One region of the Delftia sp. BGA-UO-ETr-SB1 genome, then DNA from elsewhere that is predicted to be linked to it. Evidence: predicted binding sites of a transcription regulator. Region 1 holds the regulator's gene; each other region holds the start of a gene.
What was found. Region 1 encodes FNR, which switches genes on or off when oxygen is low (the NO sensors DNR and NnrR bind a similar motif). Its sites were predicted from a motif close to TTGATNNNNATCAA; they were not measured.
Positions count from the first base shown of each region.

Region 2: the regulator FNR is predicted to act here: its motif matches at 1,762-1,775, upstream of clpB (ATP-dependent chaperone ClpB).
Region 3: the regulator FNR is predicted to act here: its motif matches at 1,353-1,366, upstream of dsrO (sulfate reduction electron transfer complex DsrMKJOP subunit DsrO).
Region 4: the regulator FNR is predicted to act here: its motif matches at 1,990-2,003, upstream of AC57B5_RS11925 (FeoA family protein).

Region 1 is NZ_JCAQOW010000004.1:163,307-166,547, forward strand. Features, by position in the region: gene ccoG (cytochrome c oxidase accessory protein CcoG) at 1-5, shown strand, start outside; gene AC57B5_RS01245 (FixH family protein) at 63-377, shown strand; gene AC57B5_RS01250 (hypothetical protein) at 557-844, shown strand; gene fnr (fumarate/nitrate reduction transcriptional regulator Fnr) at 926-1,645, opposite strand; gene hemN (oxygen-independent coproporphyrinogen III oxidase) at 1,808-3,190, shown strand; gene AC57B5_RS01265 (sulfite exporter TauE/SafE family protein) at 3,196-3,241, shown strand, end outside.
Region 2 is NZ_JCAQOW010000006.1:1,595,879-1,599,119, reverse strand. Features, by position in the region: gene clpB (ATP-dependent chaperone ClpB) at 1-1,666, opposite strand, end outside; gene AC57B5_RS26020 (helix-turn-helix domain-containing protein) at 1,800-2,708, opposite strand; gene AC57B5_RS26015 (DMT family transporter) at 2,813-3,241, shown strand, end outside.
Region 3 is NZ_JCAQOW010000004.1:1,772,983-1,776,223, reverse strand. Features, by position in the region: gene nrfD (NrfD/PsrC family molybdoenzyme membrane anchor subunit) at 1-376, opposite strand, end outside; gene dsrO (sulfate reduction electron transfer complex DsrMKJOP subunit DsrO) at 393-1,238, opposite strand; gene AC57B5_RS08795 (hypothetical protein) at 1,594-2,058, shown strand; gene AC57B5_RS08790 (DsrE family protein) at 2,043-2,444, opposite strand; gene dsbG (thiol:disulfide interchange protein DsbG) at 2,456-3,241, opposite strand, start outside.
Region 4 is NZ_JCAQOW010000005.1:396,238-399,478, forward strand. Features, by position in the region: gene feoB (ferrous iron transporter B) at 1-1,618, opposite strand, end outside; gene AC57B5_RS11925 (FeoA family protein) at 1,615-1,956, opposite strand; gene AC57B5_RS11930 (YkgJ family cysteine cluster protein) at 2,156-2,476, shown strand; gene AC57B5_RS11935 (Lrp/AsnC family transcriptional regulator) at 2,514-2,984, opposite strand; gene AC57B5_RS11940 (amino acid permease) at 3,123-3,241, shown strand, end outside.

The DNA of each region.
Region 1 (3,241 bases):
GGTGATGTTCCTGGCAGGCGCGGCACGGTCCGCGCCTGCCGCCTGAAAGAAAGAGGTTTCCCATGTCTTCCAGTCCCGCAGTGTCCGCGCCCGCGCAGGCTCCCTCGCACCCCGACGCCGGCAAGCCCTGGTGGAAGTTCGGCCATGTCTGGCTGGTGGTGGCCGGCCCGGCGGCCGTGGTGGTCGCTGCCGTGATCACGGCCATCATCGCCATCAATGGCGCCGATCCCGTGATCGACCCCGACTACTACCGCAACGGCATCACGATCAACGAGCGTGCCGATGGCATGCGCGAAGTGCCCAAGAGCATGGCGCCCGCCGTCACCGGCCGCAACCATGCGGCCACGCCCGCGCACGATCACCCCACGGACCGCTGATCGCCGTGCACCCCTGCAAGAGGCCGCAGTCGCGGCCTTTTTGCATGGCGGATCGCATCTCCGGCATGCGCGACGGGTGAGGGTTTCCTACAGGCGTGCAGGGCGCTGCGGGGCTTGGCGCCATGCGTTGGCGCGGCGCACAATGAAGGCGACCCCTCGACAGCACAAGGAGATCGCTGATGTTGGCCCAACGCTGGATGTGGATTGCCTGGCCTGCCTTTCTGGCAGCCGCCGTGATGGAGATGCTGGTTTTTGCCTTTGTGGACCCGCTGGAGCTGCATTGGCTCGGCGACCTGGGCTGGTCGCGCCAGGGCATCTACACGCTGGCCTTCTTCGCCTTCTGGGGCGTGACCATGCTCTCCAGCCTGATGACCACCATGCTGGGCCGCTCGGCCCGCGATCTCAATGACGGCGTGGTCTCCGAGCCCGACCCGGACCTGGCCATGCAGGGGCTGGGGCGGGACTGAGCGAGAGCCCGCCGCAATGAACAAGGCCCGCTGTCGCGGGCCTTGTTCATTGGCGGATGAATGCTTGCCGCCCTCGCAGGCTCACTGGCACTGCTGGCTGTTGACGATGCGCTTGAGCGCCTCCGTGTCCAGGATGCGCAGATGGCGCTGGCGCACCTCGATGATGTTGTCGTCCGCGAACTTGGAGAAGGTGCGGCTCACCGTCTCCAGCTTCAGGCCCAGGTAGCTGCCGATTTCCTCGCGCGTCATGCGCAGCACCAGTTCCGACTTGGAAAAGCCCCGCGCATGCAGGCGCTGCACCAGGTTGAGCACGAAGGCGGCCAGGCGCTCCTCGGCGCGCATGCTGCCCAGCAGCAGCATCACGCCGTGTTCGCGCACGATCTCGCGGCTCATGACCTTGTGCACATGGTTTTGCAGGGCCGTGACCTCGCGCGACAGGTCTTCCAGCTTGTCGAAGGGCATGACGCAGACTTCGGCGTCTTCCAGCGCGACGGCATCGCAGGTGTGGTGGTCGTTGACGATGCCGTCCAGGCCGATGATCTCGCCGGCCATCTGAAAGCCCGTGACCTGGTCGCGTCCGTCCTCGGTGGCCACGCAGGTCTTGAAGAAGCCGGTGCGGATGGCGTACAGCGAGGTGAATGTCTCGCCGTTGCGAAACAGCAGGCCTCCGCGCTTGACCTTGCGGCGCGTGGCCACGATGTCGTCGATGCGCTGCATCTGCTCGGCATCCAGGCCCATGGGCATGCACAGTTCGCGCAGGTTGCAGTTGGAGCAGGAGGCTTTGATGGTCTGAAGGTTCATGGAGTGATAAACATCAGCGGCACACAGCGTGCCGGCGGTGACCTCGTGGATTGCGATGAGTTGGATCAAATTGTCGCAGCAGTCCCTCAAACAACTCTTGATATGAGTCAAGGACATGACCGATGTGCTGCGGCACAGTCGAGGTATTAGAGGAAAAAACCCATGACCGCTGTCACCCCAGAGCTGCTGCGTCGCTTTGACGTACCGGGGCCCCGATACACCTCGTTCCCTACCGCCGACCGCTTTGTCGAGGCCTTTGGTGCAGAGGACTATATCCTGGCGCTGCAACAACGCAAATCGAGTACCGCAGCGCGTGCCATGCCTTTGTCGCTGTATGTGCACGTGCCCTTTTGCGAGTCGCTTTGCTACTACTGCGCCTGCAACAAGATCGTGACGCGCCACCACGATCGCGCCGCCGTCTACCTGGACTACCTGGCGCGCGAGATGGCCTTGCACACGGCCCATTGCGGCAAGGGCCAGACCGTCAGCCAGCTGCACCTGGGCGGCGGCACGCCCACCTTCTTCTCCGACGACGAGCTGCGCACGCTGATGGGCCTGTTGCGCGAGCATTTCAAGCTGGAGCCGGGTGGCGAGTACTCCATCGAGGTCGATCCGCGCACCGTCAGCGTCGAGCGCCTGGCCGTGCTCAAGGAGCTGGGCTTCAACCGCCTGAGCTTCGGCGTGCAGGACTTCGACGAACAGGTGCAGATCGCCGTGCACCGCGTGCAGCCGGCAGAGCAGGTGTTCGAGCTGGTGGCGGCCGCGCGGCAGCTGGGCTTTGCCTCCATCAACGTGGACCTGATCTACGGCCTGCCCAAGCAGACGCCCGAATCCTTCGAGCGCACGCTGGCCCAGGTCAACGCGCTGCGGCCCGACCGCATCGCGCTCTATGCCTATGCCCACCTGCCCGAGCGCTTCAAGCCGCAGCGGCGCATTGCGGCCGAGGATCTGCCCCAGGGGGCCGACAAGCTGGCCATGCTGTCGCGTTCCATCGCCGCGTTCATGGACGGTGGCTATGTCTACGTGGGCATGGACCACTTCGCCCTGCCCGAGGACTCGCTGGCCGTGGCCAAGCGCCAGGGCCGGCTGCACCGCAACTTCCAGGGCTACAGCACCCAGCCCGACTGCGACCTGATTGCGCTGGGCGTGTCGGCCATCGGCAAGGTGGGTGCCAGCTACAGCCAGAACGCCAAGACGCTGGAGGAGTACTACGACGCCATCGACGCCAGCCACCTGCCCGTGGTGCGGGGCCTGGCGCTGTCGCGCGACGACCTGGTGCGCCGCGCCGTCATCATGGCCATCATGTGCCAGGGCGCCGTGCTGTTCGAGCCCATGGAGCAGGCATGGCTGCTGGGCTTTCGCGAGTACTTCGCGCCCGAGATGGCGGCCCTGGAGGACCTGCAGGCCAAGGGCCTGGTGCAGATCAGCGACGAGGGCTTCCAGGTCACTCCCATGGGCTGGTACTTCGTGCGCGGCGTGGCCATGCTGTTTGACCGATATCTGCAGGCGGACAAGAACCGGGCGCGGTTTTCGAGGATCATCTAGGCCCCATGCTGTTGTCGCTGCTCTGGACCGCTTTGATCATGGGGCTCGTCG
Region 2 (3,241 bases), on a different contig from region 1:
TGGCCACGGGAATGCCGGTGGCACGGCTGACCACTTCGGCAATTTCCTCGGCGCCGACATGGGTGCGCAGCAGCCTGTGGGCGGGCGCGCCGCCCTGCCCCTGCTCGTTGGCCTGGGCTTCGTTGAGCTGCTTTTCCAGCGAGGGCAGCTTGCCGTACTGCAGCTCGGCCACCTTGTTGAAGTCGCCCTTGCGCTTGAGCTCCTCGATCTGGATGCGGATCTGGTCGATCTCCTTGCGGATCTGCTCGGAGCCCTGGGCGCTGGCCTTCTCGCTCTTCCAGACCTCTTCCAGGTCGGCGTACTCGCGCTCCAGGCTGCCGAGTTCTTCCTCGATCAGTTGCAGGCGCTTTTGCGAGGCCTCGTCCTTTTCCTTCTTCATGGCCTCGCGCTCGATCTTGAGCTGGATCATGCGGCGCTCGAGCTTGTCCATGACCTCGGGCTTGGAGTCGATCTCGATCTTGATCTTGGCCGCCGCCTCGTCGATCAGATCGATGGCCTTGTCGGGCAGGAAGCGGTCGGTGATGTAGCGGTGGCTCAGCTCGGCCGCAGCCACGATGGCCGGGTCGGTGATGTCCACGCCGTGGTGGGCCTCGTAGCGCACCTGCAGTCCGCGCAGGATGGCGATGGTGTCCTCCACGGAAGGCTCCTCGACCAGCACCTTCTGGAAGCGCCGCTCCAGCGCCGCATCCTTTTCGATGTACTTGCGGTATTCATCGAGCGTGGTCGCGCCGATGCAGTGCAGCTCGCCGCGCGCCAGTGCCGGCTTGAGCATGTTGCCCGCGTCCATGGCACCGTCGGCCTTGCCGGCACCGACCATGGTGTGGATCTCGTCGATGAACAGGATGATGCGGCCCTCTTCCTGGGCCACTTCCTTGAGCACGGACTTCAGGCGTTCCTCGAAGTCGCCACGGTACTTGGCGCCGGCCAGCAGGCCCGCCATGTCCAGCGACAGCACGCGCTTGTTCTTGAGGCTTTCGGGCACCTCGCCGGCCACGATGCGCTGGGCCAGGCCCTCGACAATGGCGGTCTTGCCCACGCCGGGCTCGCCGATGAGCACGGGGTTGTTCTTGCTGCGGCGCTGCAGCACCTGGATGGAGCGGCGGATTTCGTCGTCACGCCCGATCACCGGATCGAGCTTGCCGATGCGCGCGCGCTCGGTCAGGTCCATGGTGTATTTCTTGAGGGCCTCGCGCTGGCCTTCGCCTTCGGCGCTGTCCATGGTCTGGCCGCCGCGCACGGCGTTGATGGCCGACTCCAGGCTGGAGCGCGTCACGCCGCTTTCCTTGAGCAGTTGGCCTGCGCGCGTGGAAGAGCCGCTGCTGTCGGTCAGCGCCAGCAGGAACAGCTCGCTGGCAATGAACTGGTCGCCGCGCTTGAGGGCTTCCTTCTCGGTTGCCTGCAGCAGCCGGCCTAGCTCGGAGCCGACCTGCACCTGGTCCTGGTGCTGCACGCGCGGCAGATCGGCCAGGGCCTTCTCGGCTGCGGCCTGCAGCTGGCCCACGTTGGCGCCGGCGCGCTGCAAGAGCGAGCGCGGACCATCGTCCTGGCGCAGCAGCGCCACGAGCAGGTGCAGGGGTTCGATATTGGATTGGTCACCGCCCAGGGCCAGCGTTTGCGCGTCGGCCAGGGCTTCCTGGAACTTGGTTGTCAGTTTGTCGATTCGCATGGTGTTTCTTTTCGCTCCTGAAACAGGGTCATTGCGATTTATCTGATACCGGCAGGGCAAATTTCAAGCCATGCCCGGTCTGCAAGGACAGACGCTTGCGCCAGATCAAGGCCGGCGAGGCCGGCCATCCTTCTCAAGCATTGCGCTGAAAGATTGAGAACTGCGTAGGCGTAACGCCCAAATGCGCCCGGAAGCTGCGCACCAGGTGGCTGGCGCTGGAAAAGCCGCAATCCAGCGCCAGCTCGGCCAGCGGCGGCACGTTGCGCGCAGACAGGGCACGCCGTGCCCGGGCCAGGCGCTGCTGCAGCACCCATTCGTGCACCGTGCAGCCCATGCTCTGGCGGAACATGCGTGCGAAATGGAATTCGGAGAGGCAGGCCTGTCTCGCCAGTGCCGGCAGCGACACGGCCTTGGAGTCATGCAGATGCGCCTCGACATGGGCCAGCACCCTGCGCCGCATGGCCGCAGAAAGCCCGCCCAGCGGCCGCTGCAGCGCCTGCAGCTGTCGCTGCGTGGCGGACTGCAGCACCAGCCGGTCCACCAGCTGCTGGCCAATGGCATCGGCCGCCAGTTGCTGCTGCGGGTCCTGCCAGTCCAGCTGCATCAGCGCACGGGCACCGGCGTGGAAGGCCTGATCGTCCCCATAGATCTGCGCACGCAAGGTGCGCGAGCGGGGCTCGGCATCCAGCATGCGGACCACGCGCCCCGCCCAGGCCAGGTCGGACACATACAGGTGCAGGAACTGCACGGGCGAGCGCACCAGCCAGTGCGATTCGTCCTCTGGCGTGAAGATGCAGATGCGCCCCGGCGCCCCCATGGCCTCGGGGCGCGCCTTGAGCTGCGAGCCCTCGCCCCCGGCCAGGTAGACCGACAGCGTGTGGTGACCGGGCTGGCAGTAGCGCACCTCGTCGTCCACATTGGCCCAGACGGCCAGCTCCACCCCTTCGCTCAGGCGCACGCGCCGCTGCAGCCGGGCCTTGGAGCGTGACAGCACCTGGCACAGGTGGCTGGAGGGCAGCTCGGGCAGCGGCGTGGGCGTCATGGCAGCGATTGTGGTCCCGCAGCCATACCGACGCATGGCGCCAGGCCATCAAACCGCAGGAATCTGCCATGCCCGCCCAGCCTGCGGCGCCATCATCACCGGCCATGACTGCCACCCTCTATGCCCTGGTCGTGCTGATCTGGGGTTCGACCTGGATCGCCCTGAAACTGCAGCTGGGCGCCGTGCCCGTGGAGCTGTCCATTGCCTACCGCTTTGCGCTGGCCGCCGTGCTGATGTTCGCCTGGCTGGCCTGGTCGCGGCAGCTGCGCGTGCCCCGCGGCCCGGCGCTGCCGCGCGTGCTGGCCCAGGGCCTGTGCCTGTTCAGCTTCAACTTCGTGTGCTTCATGCATGCCAGCGAGACGCTGGCCAGCGGCCTGGCCGCCGTGGTGTTCTCCAGCACCAATCTCTGGAACGCGCTGCTGGCGCGCATCATCCACGGCCGCCGGCTGGCACCCCATGTGCTGGCCGGCAGCCTCTTCGGCCTTGCAGGCCTGGTGGCGCTGTTCTGGCCCGAGCTGCGCGCAGGCCGGCAT
Region 3 (3,241 bases), 1.6 Mb from region 1:
CCAGCCAGCGCAGCCACTGCGGCCGGCCCAGCCACCAGGCCAGCACGAAGGCCAGCGCCAGTCCCACGAAGGCCGGCAGCAGCAGGGCGCCCACCGACATCCACGACCACGGCGTGAAGTGCGCATAGAAATGCCAGAAGCGCGCAGGCTGGTGCAGGTCGGCCAGCAGCGACACGGGCGCGGCGATGGCGCTGACGGCCAGCACCAGCACGGCGGCCGGCAGCAGGCGCGCCATGGCGCTGGCACGCGGCGCCCAGGCGCAGGCGGCGGCCAGCAGGGCGGCGCCCGTGGCAATGCCGGCCAGGAAGAAGTACTGCACGGCCCAGGGCAGCCAGGCCGATTCGTAGGCGGGGGTCAGGAGTTCGACGATGTGCATGGGGTGCTCCTTGCGTTCAGTGGGAAGTGACCAGCCGCACGCTGGCCTGCCCGTCCACGCCGTCGACGAAGGCGTCGGGCAATCCCAGGTAGTACACATGCGGGTCCGTGCCCATGGCGGGCTTGAGCACCTTGAGGTCCTTGGCGTGCTCGCGCATGCGCTGGCGGATCTCGCTGCCCTCGTCGTTGAGGTCGCCGATCACGCGGGCGCCGCCCACGCAGCTTTCCACGCAGGCCGGCAGCAGGCCGGCTTCCAGGCGGTGCTCGCAGAAGGTGCACTTGTCGGCGGTCTGCGTCTCGTGGTTGATGAAGCGCGCGTCATAGGGGCAGGCCTGCACGCAGTAGCCGCAGCCCACGCAGCGCTCGTTGTCCACCAGCACGATGCCGTCGCTGCGCTGGAAGGTGGCCTGCACCGGGCAGACCGGCACGCAGGGCGGGTTGTCGCAGTGGTTGCACAGGCGCGGCAGGTTGAGCATGGCCGGCGGCAGGTCCTCGTTGCCCGCGTGCTGCACCTCGTACTGCAGCACCGTGGTGCGGAACTGGCCCAGCGGCGGCAGGTTCTCCATGGAGCAGCTCACCGTGCAGGCCTGGCAGCCTATGCAGCGGCGCAGGTCCACCAGCATGCCGTAGCGCCTGCCGGCCTCGCCGGGGCGGCGCGGCGGCTGGAAACCCGGGGTGCCGGGCGCAGCCGCCGCCACGGGCAGGGCCACGGCCGCCATGGCGGCGGCCAGCAGGTCCTGCAGGAAGCCGCGCTTGCCGGCGGCGGGCTGCGCATGGGCGGCGGTGCGGGCGGGGATGTCCTGGGAGGAGGGCTTGCAGCTGCAGTCGTTGCAGCCGCTGCCGGCGCGGGATGTTTTTGGCATGGCCTGTCTTTCATCGTCCTGCGGCCACGGAGGGTGGTCGCTCAAACTCAATAAATCATTAAAAATATGCTTTTTATATTGAATTTAATATATGAAATTCAGGGCCTTGGCGGCTTGATGTGAGTCAAGCAATGGGCTTTCCAAGTGCCTGCCGAGTGCTTGCAAAGCGCCACCGACTGCCTGCCATGGACAGGCGTCCAAGGCAGTCCATAGCGTGTGGCGCAGGGATTAAGACGGGGTTAACAGGGTGACTGCATTCCTCGGGAATGCGGGGCGCGTATCGGAAATCACCCTCTTGTTTCCGCGCGCGGCCCCGGTCTACGCTGCTTGTGTCGCCACTGCCAAGGAGTTCTCCATGAACCATGCCCTGAACAGCCTTGCTTCGGAACTGGACCTTGCCGCCGAAGCCGGCGAGCACCTGAGGCTGCAATTCACACAGGCCTGCGTGGACCGCATCGCGCACCTGCTGGAAGACCCGGACGTCATCCGCTGCGCACAAGGCCTTCGCCGCTACCTGGACGGCCAGATCGACAGGCAGGAGCTGGACCGCCTGGCCCGCGAGGCCGCCAGCCTGGCCAACCACCACCAGGGATCACGCTCCCTCGACGGCTGCGGCCATGCCGCCGTGTCCGCCACCTATGCCACGGCCCATGGGCTGGCGGGCCGGGCGCTGCAGGCGGCCGACTATGCGGCCTACGCCATGGTCTATGGCGAGGGCGGCCACGGCGCCGTCACGGACCGCGAATCGTTCGAGCCCGAGTACCAATGGCAGGCGCGCTGCCTGGCCTCGCTGGCGCAGGCCGCTCAGCAGCGCACGTAGCACCAGGCCGACTGCTGCAGCAGGGCCAGTGACTCGATGCCGCCCTGCGGCAGCACGCGCATGCCGGCAGGCGCCTCGCGGCCCAGCTTCCTGAGCGTGTTCGGGCAGACCAGCGCATGGGCCAGGGCGGCCGCATCCAGATGCTGCGGCGTGCCCGGCGCGGCGTCCAGCAGCGCCTCGACGGCTGGGCCGTTGATGACGATGCGGACTTCGGCACCGGGCCGGTCCTGGCGCAGGTTGGCCAGATTGCTGCGTGCACGGGCCAGGGCGCCGGGCGTGGGCGCATGCAGCACGATGCGCAGCGGCGGCGCATCCGGCCGGGCGGGGAACAGGTCGCTCCAGTCGTTGGAGGCGGTGGAAGCGGCGGGACAACGGCTTGTGCTCATGGTCGTCCTCGTCATTTCCTGCCACGCGGCCCCATGACCTCTTCCAGCAGGCCCGGCGGCAGGCCGGTGCGCACCTGCACCAGCCCCTTGTCATCCTTCCAGACCAGGGCCGGCGTGGCACGCAGGCCCCAGGTGGACATCAGCGAGGCATGGCTGGCCAGCACCTGCCGCGTGGCCTGCGGCACCGGGGCCAGCGGCGTGGCGCCCGCGCCCTCTGCGCTGGCGCGGCCGGCCTTGGCATAGGCGCGTGCGTGCTCGGCCAGGGCCTGCTCGGGCTGGCGCGCGGTCAGCAAGGCGGCGGCCTTGCCCTCGCTGCTGGGCTTGAGGATGCCGACCAGAATGTGGCGCAACTGCACCTGGCCGCTCTCCACCCAGGGCCGGGCATCGTTCCACAGCTGGTTGCAATAGGGGCAGTTGGGGTCGGTGAACACATAGACCGTGCGCGGCGCGTCGGCGCGGCCATCCGGTATGGACTGGGCGCGCTGCACATCGCCCCACAGTTGCTCGCCCATGGGCTTTTGCACGGCGGCCTGCAGGGCCTGGGCGTTCACGTCGCGGCCCTGGGCGTCGATCACCGTGCCCAGCACCCAGTGCTTGCCGTCAGGCATGCGGTAGATGGGCACGGGCTGGCGGTCGCGGTAGGCGGCCCAGGCCTTGAGTCCGCCCACGGCCGGCAGCGGTCCCACCAGGGTCAGTCCCTGCTGGGCCAGGAAATCCTCCGATGGCAGCTCGGACGCCGCGGCCGGCAGGGCCAAGGCTGCCGACAGGGCCAGGGCTCCTGCCAGTGCAGGCAGGGG
Region 4 (3,241 bases), on a different contig from region 1:
TCTGCCAGTTGAAGCCGATCGGCGCCAGCACCACCTCCAGCCAGCCGCCGATGCGGCCTGCAAAGCTGTAGCGGATGGCCGCTTCGGTGACGCCATCGGGCGGCGCCGGGTAGCTGGCCAGGAACCACAGCACGATGCTCACGGTCAGGATGATGCCGCCCACGCGGCGCAGGAAGATCATGGCGCGCTCGTACAGCCCCAGGGCCAGGCTGCGCGGGCTGGGCCAGCGGTAGGAGGGCAGCTCCATCAGCAGCGGCGTGGGTCCGGCGCTGCGGCCGGCCAATTTGGCCACGCCGGCCACGGCCATGGCGCTGGCGATGCCAGCCACGTACAGCGCGAACAGCACCAGGCCCTGCAGGTTGAAGATGCCGCCCACCGTGCGCTCGGGAATGAAGGCGCTGATCAGCAGCGCATAGACCGGCAGGCGCGCCGAGCAGGTCATCAGCGGCGCGATCATGATCGTCACCAGGCGGTCGCGCCAGCTGGTGATGGAGCGCGTGGCCATGATGCCGGGCACGGCGCAGGCGAAGCTGGACAGCAGCGGAATGAAGGAGCGGCCCGACAGGCCGACCTTGCCCATGATGCGGTCCAGCATGAAGGCGGCACGCGGCAGGTAGCCCGAGTCTTCGAGAGCAAGGATGAACAGGAACAGGATCAGGATCTGCGGCAGGAAGACCAGCACGGCGCCCGTGCCCGCGATCACGCCATCGGCCAGCAGGCTGCGCAGCGCGCCTTCGGGCATGTGCTCGTTGACCAGGGCCGAGACGGCCGAGACGCCGCCCTCGATGCCGTCCATCAGCGGCTGTGCCCAGCTGAACACGGCCTGGAACATCAGGAACAGCGTGGCCGCCAGCAGCAGCATGCCCCACAGCGGGTGCAGCACCACGGCGTCGATGCGGTCATCACGCCGGGTGTCCACCACGGGCTCCTTGACACAGTCGGCCATGATGCGGGCCACCTGCTGGTGCAGGGCCAGCACCTGCTCGCGCGCATCGCCCGGGCGGGCCGGGGCCTGCAGCTGCGGCGCTGCCAGGGCGCGCGCTTCGGGGCCGTCCAGCCATTGCAGCAGTTCGCGCGCGCCGTCCTGGCGCACGCCCACCGTGGACAGCACGGGCATGCCCAGGGCGCGTGACAGCGCTTCGCGGTCGATATCGATGCCCTGGCGCCTGGCCATGTCGCTCATGTTGAGCACCAGCAGCATGGGCAGGCCCAGGCGCTGGGCCTCCAGCACCAGGCGCAGGTTCAGGCGCAGATGGGTGGCGTCGGTGACGCAGACCAGCAGTTCGGGAGGCGCCTCGCGCGCGTGGCGGCCCGAGACGATGTCGCGCGTGATGCGTTCGTCCTCGCTGTGGGCGTGCAGGCTGTAGGTGCCCGGCAGGTCCAGCACGCGCACACGCCGGCCGCTGGCCGTGCTCAGCCAGCCTTCCTTGCGCTCCACGGTCACGCCCGCGTAGTTGGCCACCTTCTGGCGTGCGCCGGTCAGCAGGTTGAACAGCGCCGTCTTGCCGCAGTTGGGATTGCCCAGCAAGGCCAGGCGCAACGCGGAATCACCACCGCCGCCACCACCCTGGGCAGGCTGCAGCGGCTGGATGAGCTTGGGAGAGGACGACGCGCTCATGCCACCGCCTCCGGCGCCACGCGCACCAGGGCCGCCTCATGGCGGCGCAGCGCGAACGTGGCCTGGCCCACGCGCACGGCCAGCGGGTCGTCGCCCGGAAAGCCTGCGGCCAGGATGCGAACGGGCTCGCCCGGCAGGAAACCGATTTCCATGAGGCGCAGCAGCAGTTCCTGCTCGGCCGTGTCGCGCGCCGCATGGAGCTCGACCACGCGCGCCGGAACCTGGCGCGGCAGCGCATCCAGGGTGATGGCCGCAGCGGTGGCCGGGCTTGGAGAGCTGGGAGGCGCGGACAGTGCGGACGGAGCCGTGGCGTCCGTCCCGGGATTCATCGAATGCATGGCGTGTTGTATCAACTGATTTTTATTCTCATTTTGATTTTGATCGAATCCCCGTGGGAAGCCCGCGCATGGTATCGGAGTAAGAGGCAGGGTCTTGCCAAATGGCCGTCATGGTTTTTGGCCGGTTCCAGGCGCCCCGCACGCGTGCGCGCGACAATCGCGCTCCCACGATCCGCACCTGCACCTGCTTGCCCACGCCATGACCCATCCCTGCCTGAGCTGCGGCGCCTGCTGCGCATCGTTTCGCGTGGACTTTTCCGTGCACGAGTCGCAGGAGCATGGCGGCCGCGTGCCGGCCGGGCTGATCGAGGAAGTCACCGACTACACCTGCCGCATGCGCGGCACGGACTGGTCGCGCCCGCGCTGCGCAGCGCTGGTGGGCAAGGTGGGCGAGAAGGCCCATTGCGGCATCTACGAGTGGCGGCCCTCGCCTTGCCGCGAATTTGCGGCCGGCAGCGATGCCTGCAACCGCGTGCGCGTGCGCCATGGCATGCAGGCGCTGGACAGCGGCCTGCTGTAGCAACCAGCCAGGCGCCAACAGCCGCCACCACCAGCCGCTATTCCACGGGCAGCCCCGCCAACTGCCCCTTGAACTCCTGCAGCGAGAAATGCGTGTGCACCTGGCGCACGCCGGGCAGCCGGTGCAGGCGGGTGAGCAGCAGGTCCGAATAGGCATCGAGATCGCGCGCCACGACGACCAGCAGGAAGTCCTCCGGCCCCGAGATGCCGTGGAACATCACGACCTCGGGAATGGCGCAGACCGCTTCCTGGAAGTGGCGCGATGACTCCTCGTTCTGATGGTCTATGCCCACCATCACGAAGGCCAGCACGCCAAAGCCGATGGCGCGCCGGCTCAGCGCGGCGTGGTAGCCGGTGATCACGCCCTCATCCTCCAGCCGCTTGATGCGCCGCCACGACGGCGATTGCGACAAGTGCACGCGTTGCGCCAATTCGCCCGAGGTCAGCCGCGCGTTGTCCTGCAGGGCGCGGATCAGCAGCCGGTCCGTTCTGTCGATCTCGATTGACATAAACCACCTATGAATTCATGTTTCACAGAATAACTTATCCAAGATCAAGCGTATTTAGGGATAACTACTAAACGCCCTGCGAAGGCCGTAACTAGCATCCGCCTCCGAAGCCCCCCACAGCAACGGAGACAACAACCCATGCCAGCCTTCGAAGACATCGTCCAGCGCGAAGCCGGACTCCAACAGCAGCTGTCCGCCGGACAGATGACCATGATCGCCATCGGCGGTGCCGTCGGCACCGGCCTGTTCCTGGGCAG